3 regions of the Corynebacterium glaucum genome follow, and region 2 is predicted to be linked to each of the others. Evidence: predicted binding sites of a transcription regulator. Region 2 holds the regulator's gene; each other region holds the start of a gene.
The links. Region 2 encodes LexA, which represses DNA repair genes until DNA is damaged. Its sites were predicted from a motif close to CGAACANNTGTTCG; they were not measured.
Positions count from the first base shown of each region.

Region 1 (3,272 bases), 830 kb from region 2:
GCTGCGGTCTTTACCGCCAACCTCGCGCTCGCGGCGATGTCCGGCGTGATGCAGCTTCTGCTGAACACTGGTGCGAGAATTGCGAACCCGGCCAACACCAACGCCATCGTTTACGCGTCAAACGCTTGGTCAACGACGGTGCCGGGCGGTCCGGCGATCTCGGCGTGGCTGACGTTTAGGGTACACCGCTCGTGGGGCGCCTCGGTTGGGCTGTGCGGCTGGTTCTTTGTGATTTCCGGCGCGCTATCGACGGTGTGGATGGGGGTCATCGGTCTCGTCGCCGTGCTGTTTCTCGGCGCTGACCTTTCGGTACGGACGCTGCTGGCCAGCTTCGCCATCGCGGCCGCCACCATCGCTGCAGTGTTCTGGGCCACCCGCAACCCGGCCGTGCTGAAGCGCTGGGTCGGCTTCCTGCCGGACAAGGTGCGGGCACGCATTGAAACGGTGGTGGACCAGGTCGCGGCGATCCGCATGGGCGCGGGTGAATTCATCGCAGCCGCCACGTTGTCGCTGCTCAACCGCCTGTTCGATCTGTGCACCATGCTGCTCGCCGTGTACGCGGTCGGCGGGCAGAGTGGCATTTCCGTGATGGGGGTTGCGCTCGCGTACATCGTGACCAAGCTCGCCGGCGCTGCCCAAATCACACCGGGCGGAGTGGGCACGGTCGAGCCGGTCCTGGCAGGCATGCTTGTCGCAGGGGGCTTATCGCTTGCCGACGCCACCGCCGCCACCGTCATCTACCGCGCCATCTCCTTCGCCCTGATCACCCTCATCGGCTGGAGCATCTACGCACTGGTCTACGCTGGGCGCGGTTTCATGCTGGGCAGGAAATAGCCGTTAGCATGCAGGTATGAGCAATCGCTTAACGACGAAACCTTCCACCCGCAAACCCATTTCCACCCCTGTCGCGATCGGCGCCGACCTTGTCGCAATCGCGGTTTTCGCTTTGCTGGCGCGAGCGGCGCATCAGTCCGAAGACATGCCGTTCAATTTCTCCGGGTGGCTGTCCACCGTGTGGCCGTTCGCGCTGGGCGTCGTGCTCGGTTGGCTGATCGTGCGGCAGAACCGCGGCGGCTTCATCTGGGCAATCACCGCTATTACCGGTTTGGTGATTTGGGGTTTCCGCAATCAGTCAGTACCACACTGGTCCTTCGTCATCGTCGCGACCGTGATGAGCGCGCTGCTGATGCTGGGCTGGCGCGCAGTGGCCCGGAAACTCTAGACGTTTTCGGACAGTTTTCGTATGATTTGCTTGCGCCTTGAGTCGCTCACCCGTACTTTCTGGTGGACAGTTTCTATACCGACTCGATTTCTCCAGGGTTACCTCTTGTATATCGTACACATATTCTATATGATATGCGGTAACAAAGGGGGATCAAATGAAAACTACCGAAACGGTTGCGCCGCGCTTCCGCACCCAACGTCCTGGTGATCTGCGAAGCTCTGCAGCCCAGCATGTGCGGGAAGCGTATTGGTCTCTCTTTTCGGTGTACGCCGAACCCGGTGCTTCGGTTGAGGATTTCCACCTCGAGGCCGAGCAGATTAAGGCTGCAACCGGATGGTCCAAAGGGTTCGTTGAAAACGCGATCTTCGCCCACGCACGTTTGCAGCAGCTCCCCATACTCCGGGCACTGCAGGCTGAGACGCACCTGTTGGACATGAGCCACCTATCAGCCATCGACTCGGTGCTCGACGAGCTCGGCCCTGACATTGCACCGGAAATCTTCGCTGAGTTCGATGAGCTGCTTGCAGACATCTTCACTCCTAGCCGAGTCGACCAGCAGATTCCACACAGGACCCTGGTCACGCGGCGCATGCGCGAGTTGATCAAGCGCATTGACCCAGCCCGTGCCTACGATCCGAAGAAGCGGAAGGCCCGCAGCCAGGACACCGCAGATTCCGTGAACTTTGAGACGTTTTCCAACGCAGGCGTCGTCAAGGGTGCGATGGAACTGGTGACCGATACTGTGACTGCTTACCGCATCCGCCAGCACCTTCTTGCCACGGCTCGGGAACACTCGATGCAAATGGTGGACGCGGCGGTCAAACTCCTTACCGGAGAGATCGCGCCAAGCGCGAAGCCTACGCTCAACATCTTCGCTCCGCGCGACCGCCAGGCCGGTGAGCCTGCGTATATCCCCGGGTTCGGTTGGACTGGGCCGGAGGACACCGTTGCGCTGGACGACTGGCTCGAGAAAGTTTCGCCGAAAGTTCTAGATCTTGACGACGCTGCCACAGTGAGCACAAGCAGCTACACTCCCACCGCCGGCATGCGTGCGTTCGTTACAGCGCGGGATGGGACCTGCATTTTCCCGGGTTGTACGAGACCGGCTGAGCGCTGTCAGCTGGATCACCGGGTGCCTTTCGACGAAGACGGCCCCACCACCGCGTCGAACTTGTTCTCACTCTGTCAACATCACCACAACATGAAGACAGATAAACGCGCCTTCTATGTCCACGACCCCGACACCAACACAATCATCTGGCTGTTCGCTGACGGTACATACGAAATCTCCGCGTGCGAAGGCATACTTTTCGACGAACTCACGCCCACCAGTCCCCGCTGGCGCTCAAGTCTGGACTCCATCAGCCGAACTAAAGCTCTCGCTGCGGAGTTTTACGCCAAAGGGCACAAAATCATGGATGAATTTGACAAGGATAAAGACCTCGAAACTGCAGAATGCCGAATCGAGGCCTTAGAGCAGGAATACGGGATGGAGTTCCCCATCAAGGCGGCGCTCCCCGATCCTGGGCCAGTTCCAGTGGAGCCGGATCACGGAGAACCCCCGTTCCCCGACCCACTGGAATGCGGATTTGAGTACAGCCCCGTCGAGCGGCATCTAGTCGCGCTGCTCGCCGCGGCTTAGGAAAAGATGGCGGCGAGAAAACTAGAAAGAAGAACCCCAAGCGTAGAGCGGGTTGCCGGAAAGCAAACCGTTCACAAACCAGACGGTCATGCTGAGGAGGTCACCGGAAATATCAAGCATCGAAGAAATCATGAAACTGAGCCTATCGTGAGAATCTAAAGGGGTGAAATCGTGTGCTTCTTTGGTAAGTCAAACTCGCGCTTGGTTTCCAGCTGACGCAGGGCGCGGCGCAGCGCCAATCGCGTTTCGCTCGGCTGGATCATTGCGTCGATGAACCCGCGCTCGGCTGCAACATACGGCGATGTCATGTTCTCGTCGTAAAAATCCATGAACATTTTCTTCATGGCTTCGCGTTGCACAGGATCATCGATAGCGTCGAGCTGCTTGCCCTGCAGCGTGATCGCT
Region 1 covers NZ_CP047358.1:2,297,329-2,300,600, forward strand. The annotation lists gene CGLAUT_RS11145 (lysylphosphatidylglycerol synthase transmembrane domain-containing protein) at 1-834, shown strand, start outside; gene CGLAUT_RS11150 (DUF3054 domain-containing protein) at 851-1,222, shown strand; gene CGLAUT_RS11155 (HNH endonuclease signature motif containing protein) at 1,380-2,867, shown strand; gene CGLAUT_RS11160 (acyl-CoA carboxylase subunit beta) at 3,023-3,272, opposite strand, start outside.
Region 1: a site for LexA is predicted at 1,336-1,349, ahead of CGLAUT_RS11155 (HNH endonuclease signature motif containing protein). Genes of this name have one in related genera too.

Region 2 (3,272 bases):
AAGCGCTACCTGGAGGCGAAGGCAGCCAAGCTACCGGCGAATCGGAGGAAGTCGCGTGCTTACAAAGATATTCTCTGGCGAATCGAGGAGTTGCGGGTCAGCCTTTTCGCGCAGCGCTTGGGCACCCCCCAGCCCGTAAGCCAGCGGCGCATCGAAAAGATGGTGGACAAGCTCGCTTAGAAGTCTTCGCGGTCGCGGCGGCGCATTAGCCTGATTTCGGATTCGAAGTCGTCCGCGCTCTCGAAAGACTTGTAAACCGAGGCGAAGCGGAGATACGCGACTTCGTCGAGAGCCCGCAGCGGTTCTAGCACCGCAAGACCGATTTGGTTTGCTGGCACCTGCGAACTGCCTTGCGCACGCACGGCTTCTTCGACCTGTTGCGCGAGACGTTTCAGCGCGTCATCAGACACGTCGCGTCCCTGACACGCTCGCCGCACACCGACGATGAGCTTATCTCGATCGAACGGCTCGCTCACTCCGTTGCGCTTCACGACGGTCAACACCGCTTTTTCTACGGTGGTGAAACGGCCACCACATTCGGTGCACTCTCGCCTGCGACGAATTGCAGAACCCGCATCCACGGTGCGGGAGTCGGTGACCCGGGATTGCTCATGGTGGCAGAACGGACAGAACACGGTTCACACATCCCATATGTTGCGGCGGTCATGGTTCTGGCGTCAGCTTACTGCAGCGACACCACGATCCGGGCTAGCGAGCCTGTGCAACCTACACATCCGCTGCGATCCGGGCGCTCTGAGCCGGGCCCACTGAGGTCGGCTCCTCCGCGTTGAAGACGCCGCCGAAAATCGATCCCACGGCCAAAGCCGCGGTCATCATGATGCCTAGCAAGAGGTTGTCCCGACGCTCTTGCGCCAGTTCGAAACGTTGTGCAGACGTGTCCGAGGCTACCAAATGCTCCCCTGGATTACGTCCGGGTGTTCGATACGACCTGACGAGCGGCCTTGCGCAATGCCGCCCAGCGAGTGAGCTGTCGTAGTTGGCAACATCCCAAACCTCCGCCGTGCGTCCCAGGGTGCAAACGCCGCTATCGATGGTGTTGTTGCTGTTAACGGGGCGGGTGACGATAGTCATGGTGTAGTCCTTTCCTTGGTGTGGAGCTCACTGTATTGGTCGCCCCCAACACACTCTGCCCGAATGCGATAGTGTGTTCGAACGATTGCATGTTCGATATATAGCACCCGCCGTTGACGCTGTCCACTCCCTCTTGAAGAATATCGAACATATTTGCTCACTGTGCTACTTTTGACCCGAAGCACATCGCCAGCAAGGAAGGTGCCATGGCACGCAAGAAGACCGACCCGAACAACCTGGACATGAGCGCACTCTCGGACCGCCAGCGCCGCATTCTGCAGGTAATCCAGGACGCTGTGGTGCTTCGCGGTTACCCGCCGAGCATCCGTGAGATCGGAGATGCCGCAGGCCTACAGTCGACATCTTCAGTGGCCTACCAACTCAAGGAGCTGGAGAAGAAGGGGTTTCTCCGCCGCGATCCGAACAAGCCGCGCGCCGTCGACCTTCGCCACCTCCCCGAGACCGCACCTAAGTCGGGAACCCGCAAAGCCTCAAAGCCGCAGGATGCCCCTGATGAGGCATCGACTCCACGATTCATTCCGGTGGTGGGCCAGATTGCCGCCGGTGCCCCAATTCTCGCCGAAGAGAATGTGGAGACGTACTACCCGATGCCCGAAGAGCTGCTTGGCGACGGCGATTTGTTCATGCTGAAGGTCGTGGGCGACTCCATGGTTGATGCGGCGATTCTGGACGGCGACTGGCTTGTGGTTCGCTCCCAGCCGGTTGCAGAGGAGGGTCAGATCGTCGCGGCACTTATCGACGGCGAGGCGACGGCCAAGGTGTTCCACAAAGACTCGACCGGCGTTTGGCTACTGCCGCGCAACGATGCATTCTCGCCGATTAAGGGCGATGACGCAGAGATCATGGGGCTCGTCATCTCCGTCTTCAGGTCGCTGTAGCCGCCCGCTCACAGCCGCTGAATTCCCTCTTTCGGGGGAAACGGATATAAACCCATGCGAACGGGCACCCCGTGTCTGGGATGATGTGAGGAATGGCCACTTCCGGTCAGAACAACTCCCACACCCACATCTGGAGGTGCCCGTTTTGTATGCCGAGGAACGGCGTCGTCAGATTGCCTCCCAGACTGCAGTCGAAGGCCGCGTCAACGTCACGGAGCTCGCATCGAAGTTTGACGTCACTGCCGAGACAATCCGCCGCGACCTCGCGGCGCTGGACAACGATGGCGTAGTGCAGCGGGTGCACGGCGGCGCGGTAGCGAACCAGGCGTTTTTGACTACCGAGTTCCCGCTCGATGCCCGCTACCGCTCCTCAACCGACGCCAAGCAGGCGATCGCACGCGCAGCACTGCAGTTTCTCCCGGATCAGCCGGGTGGTGGAATTTTCCTCGATTCCGGCACCTCAATCAACGCTCTTGCCAATCTCGCAGCTACGCAGCCAAATGCCAAAACCTGGTCGATCGTGACCAACTCACTGCCTACGGCCCTCGATCTTTCCACCGCCGGCCTAGATAGCGTGCAGCTGCTCGGCGGTACTGTACGAGCGATCACACAAGCCGTAGTTGGAGATACCGCACTTCGAACACTCGCCCTCATGCGGGCGGATGTCGCCTTTATCGGCACCAACGCGCTGACGGTCGATCATGGTCTCTCTACTGCGGACGCCCAAGAAGCCGCAGTCAAGTCTTCGATGGTCACCAACGCAAGGAGGGTCGTGGTGTTATGCGATTCGACAAAGCTCGGCAATGACTACCTCGTGAGCTTCGCACCACTGGATGCCATCGATGTAGTAGTCACCGATGCCTCTGCCCCGACCTCCTTCGTAGCAGAACTTGGCGAGCGAGGAATCGAAGTAGTTCTAGCTAAAGAAGTGGACTAAACCACACATACCCAAACAGCGGTATGTGAGACCTTGTTTGAACCATGCTTGAACCTTGCCAAAACGGGCACACTCGGACATACTGGGTGGTGAAGGCAACACCGGCGCGAAGTTTGTGATGCAGGGGTTGCCAAGGGCTAATGAAGTACGGAGCGCAGATGATTCTCACGCTGACCCCCAATCCGAGTATCGATGCCACCCTGGACATCGGCCAGTTAGAACGCGGGGCGGTGGTTCGAGCCACCAGTGCACGCAGAGAAGCCGGGGGCAAAGGCATCAATGTCGCCCACTGTGTGCACAAAGCCGGCCACCCGACCCTTGCGATCGCCCCGTGTGGCGCTGAC
Region 2 covers NZ_CP047358.1:1,464,717-1,467,988, forward strand. The annotation lists gene hrpA (ATP-dependent RNA helicase HrpA) at 1-180, shown strand, start outside; gene nrdR (transcriptional regulator NrdR) at 177-635, opposite strand; gene CGLAUT_RS07130 (hypothetical protein) at 727-1,092, opposite strand; gene lexA (transcriptional repressor LexA) at 1,299-1,991, shown strand; gene sugR (transcriptional regulator SugR) at 2,137-2,928, shown strand; gene CGLAUT_RS07145 (1-phosphofructokinase family hexose kinase) at 3,087-3,272, shown strand, end outside.

Region 3 (3,272 bases), 250 kb from region 2:
CGCGAAGTGATCCGCCGCGCGCAAGCGATGGCATTTTAGTTAACTGCGTCGAGCGGTTGATTTGATCGCGAGTGTGCGCAGAATTTCTCCGACTTCGTCGCTGAGGGTGACGCTGTCGAGGTGAGCGAGACCGGAGGTGCTCAGTCGATCGATCTCCTCTTCGACCGCTTCCACAGCGCCGCTGCCCGCGATAATGGATGCAATTTCGTGTACAGCGTCGGGATCTTCGACAGTACCGATGCCGGCGCGCAGCTTAGCTGCCTGACCGGGGCTGGACTCATCTAGGAGCTTAAGTGCGGTGGCGTAAAGCACGGTCCGTTTGCCTTCGCGCAGGTCGTCGCCGGCGGGCTTACCGGTGATCGCTGAGTCGCCGAAGACCCCGAGCATGTCGTCGCGAAGCTGGAACGCCATCCCGATATCGCGACCGTAGCCTCGAAACGCCTCGATGATGGCGTCTGTTGCTCCGGCCAAGGCCGCGCCCAGGTGCAACGGACGCTCGATGGTGTAGGCCGCGGTCTTGTAGCGGTTGACCGTATTCGCCGCTTCGGCCGACTCGCTTCCCTCAGCTTCCAGCATGATGTCGAGGAGCTGGCCTCCAATGACTTCAGTGCGCATGCCCTGCCATGGCTCTGCTGCGCGATCAAGCGCGGCGTTCGACACACCAGACGACCGCCACATGTCCTCCGCCCAGACCAGGGCAAGATCACCGATGAGAATTGCAGCGTGCTCGCCGAACGCCGGCGAACTGCCCAAGAAATCGCGCTCCTGGTGCTCTGCCTCAATAGCTCGATGCACCGTTGGTTGTCCACGGCGGGTATCAGAGGCATCGATGATGTCATCGTGAATGAGTGCGCAGGCTTGGATGAACTCTAGAGCGCTGACTGCGCGCAACACGGACTGCGGATCCTCTTCGCCTTTCTCGAGTCCGCCGCCGCCGACGAACCCTGCCCACCCATACAGCGGACGGATTCGCTTGCCTCCTCCGAGCACGAATTGCTCGAGGTACGAGACCGACTTCTGGAAAGGTGAACCCAGCGCGGCCACCTCGGGTGCGCGGTAGGAGAAGTACTCAGCAAGCTGGGCGTTGACAGCTGCCGGAACCTCAACGAGGTCGACACTGCGGTAATCCACAAGTGCTCCTTTATATGTAGAGGCGCAGATAGTGCGCTATTCGGCCACCTACCCTACAGTGAAGCTATTTCTTGGGTGAGAGCGGTAGCGGTCGACCGAGGATGGCGAATGGACGGTGGTCGCCGGGATAAAGGTAGTCGCGCGCGATGTCGGTGAACCCGAACTTGCGGTACAGCCCAAACGCGCTATTCGCTTCACCATCCACTTCCGGCGTAGAGAGCAGTGCCCACTCGGCGGGGGCCAGGCGTAGCAGTTCCGTTAGAAGTGCGGCGCCGATACCATGGCCCTGGCGAGACGACGAGACATGGATCTCGGCGATTTCGAAGTAGCTGTTGAGGATCTGCTGGCGCTGCTCAGTGATGCCGCCAGATTGTCGCATGCTGCGAAGTAGTTGCCGGTCCCACCAACGCTCGCGGGTGCCAAGAAAACCGTAGGCAACGCCGACAACATTTTCCTGCTCCTCTGCTGCGATTGCGGTGAAGCCTTCCCACATGATTTCTCGGCGCCAAACGTTGATGCGCTGTTGTCGTATAGATGGGTCGTAACCCATGGCTTCTAGATAGATGTCGACCAGGTCGGGTGCCAGCATTGTAAATTCGGCTGGGCTAAGGCGACGGATTTCAACGGTCACCCCATCACCTAACCACGATGAGTGGGGATGTGTGGTATTTAAACGATTCGAAAACATGTTCTATAGAGCCGCACGGAATGTCGAACGGATGTTTTAGGTTCAGGTGCAACAAATCTGAACGCACACAAAGGGGAAAACATGGGCAGCATTGTTTCGGCAACCACTCGGGCAACGTATGGCGCTATTGCATCACTTTCGCGCAGGGACCAGTTCTTGGCCTCTGCGGAGACGTTGATTGCTGCGGCTCACGATGAGATCGAGGCGGGGCAATTTGATCTCGCCCTAGAAAATGCGTACCGAGGCGCGCTCCGAGTTGCCGGTGCGGCCAACGCCGATTCGCCGGACTTACGGAAGCGTAAACGGCACCCGTCCAGCGCGTGGGAGAAACTGGCGCTTACGGGCGATGATGGGAAGCGCTGGGCGGCACGGTTCCAGACTTACTCTCGGACGAGAGGTCGTGTCGCATCTGGTATTGATACTGCCCCCGATCCGAAACTGGTTCTTCGGTTACTTGCAGACGTCGAGGAGTTCTATAGGGATGTCCATCCGGTGGATCTGCCCCTAGTTGCATAGCCGAGACTGTAAAGGGACGTTTGGTGGGAAGGGCGAATCCCAGGACGAATATCAGTGGCGGGAACAAAACCGATACTATGGCCGTTATTAGGGAAACAATGTCCGCCCATTAGCTGTGGAGTAAACCAGTGTCTCTTTCTGAGCAGGAGCAGCAAGCGCTACGCGAGATCGAGCAATCGTTGCTTGCAGAGGATCCGAAGTTCGGAAGCGATGTCGCCCACGAGGTTGGATTCAGCGACGCGCCGCGAACCGGCCAGCTCACGATGCGCAGCGTCGCTCTCATGGTACTCGGCCTCGTGCTGCTGATTGGCGGTGTTGCACTTGCGTCGATGAGCATGTGGGCAATCGTGATCAGCGTGCTCGGTTTCGGGGTGATGATGGCTGGCGGTGTCATGGCCCTGCGTGCCCCGGTGTCGAATCCCGGGTCAAGTCGGGTTGCGTCGACAGGGGAGCGGCAGCGATCCCAGCGCAGTGTCGCGATGGAAGAGAACTTCCGTCGCCGTTTCGAAGATCGCCAATAGGTAAGGCTGTAGGCAAAGTGCCCCTCCGATTCGGAGGGGCATTTTTTCGTGCCCTCTTCAGGGCTCCCACTTTCACCCACCTTCTTCACCCACCGCGCCCCACTGCAACAATATTGCCAGGTCGGGCGGCGTAGGGGTTGTGGAGGCTGGGTGGGTAGGGCTGATGCGTCGTTGATTTTGTGTGAATAAAGGGGTTCAAGTTAGGCGAGAGACGAAAATTGTGGAAAATCTCCCCACGACTATCATGGCTTTTCACCTGCGGAGATTCTGAAATGTGCGGAGAATTTTGCGCGCCTTCTAGCTTTTGTGGGTTGAAGTGGGTTAAAGTGGGGCGCAGCGGAGAGACGTGGTGTTCATTTTGACTACGTGAAAGCCATGGATCGAAGCCGAGAAAACTTCAGAGCTCATGGTCAGAC
Region 3 covers NZ_CP047358.1:1,713,052-1,716,323, reverse strand. The annotation lists gene CGLAUT_RS08300 (Rv2175c family DNA-binding protein) at 1-39, shown strand, start outside; gene CGLAUT_RS08295 (polyprenyl synthetase family protein) at 40-1,131, opposite strand; gene CGLAUT_RS08290 (GNAT family N-acetyltransferase) at 1,196-1,762, opposite strand; gene CGLAUT_RS08285 (SAV_6107 family HEPN domain-containing protein) at 1,901-2,335, shown strand; gene CGLAUT_RS08280 (DUF3040 domain-containing protein) at 2,464-2,856, shown strand.
Region 3: a site for LexA is predicted at 1,811-1,824, ahead of CGLAUT_RS08285 (SAV_6107 family HEPN domain-containing protein). Genes of this name have one in related genera too.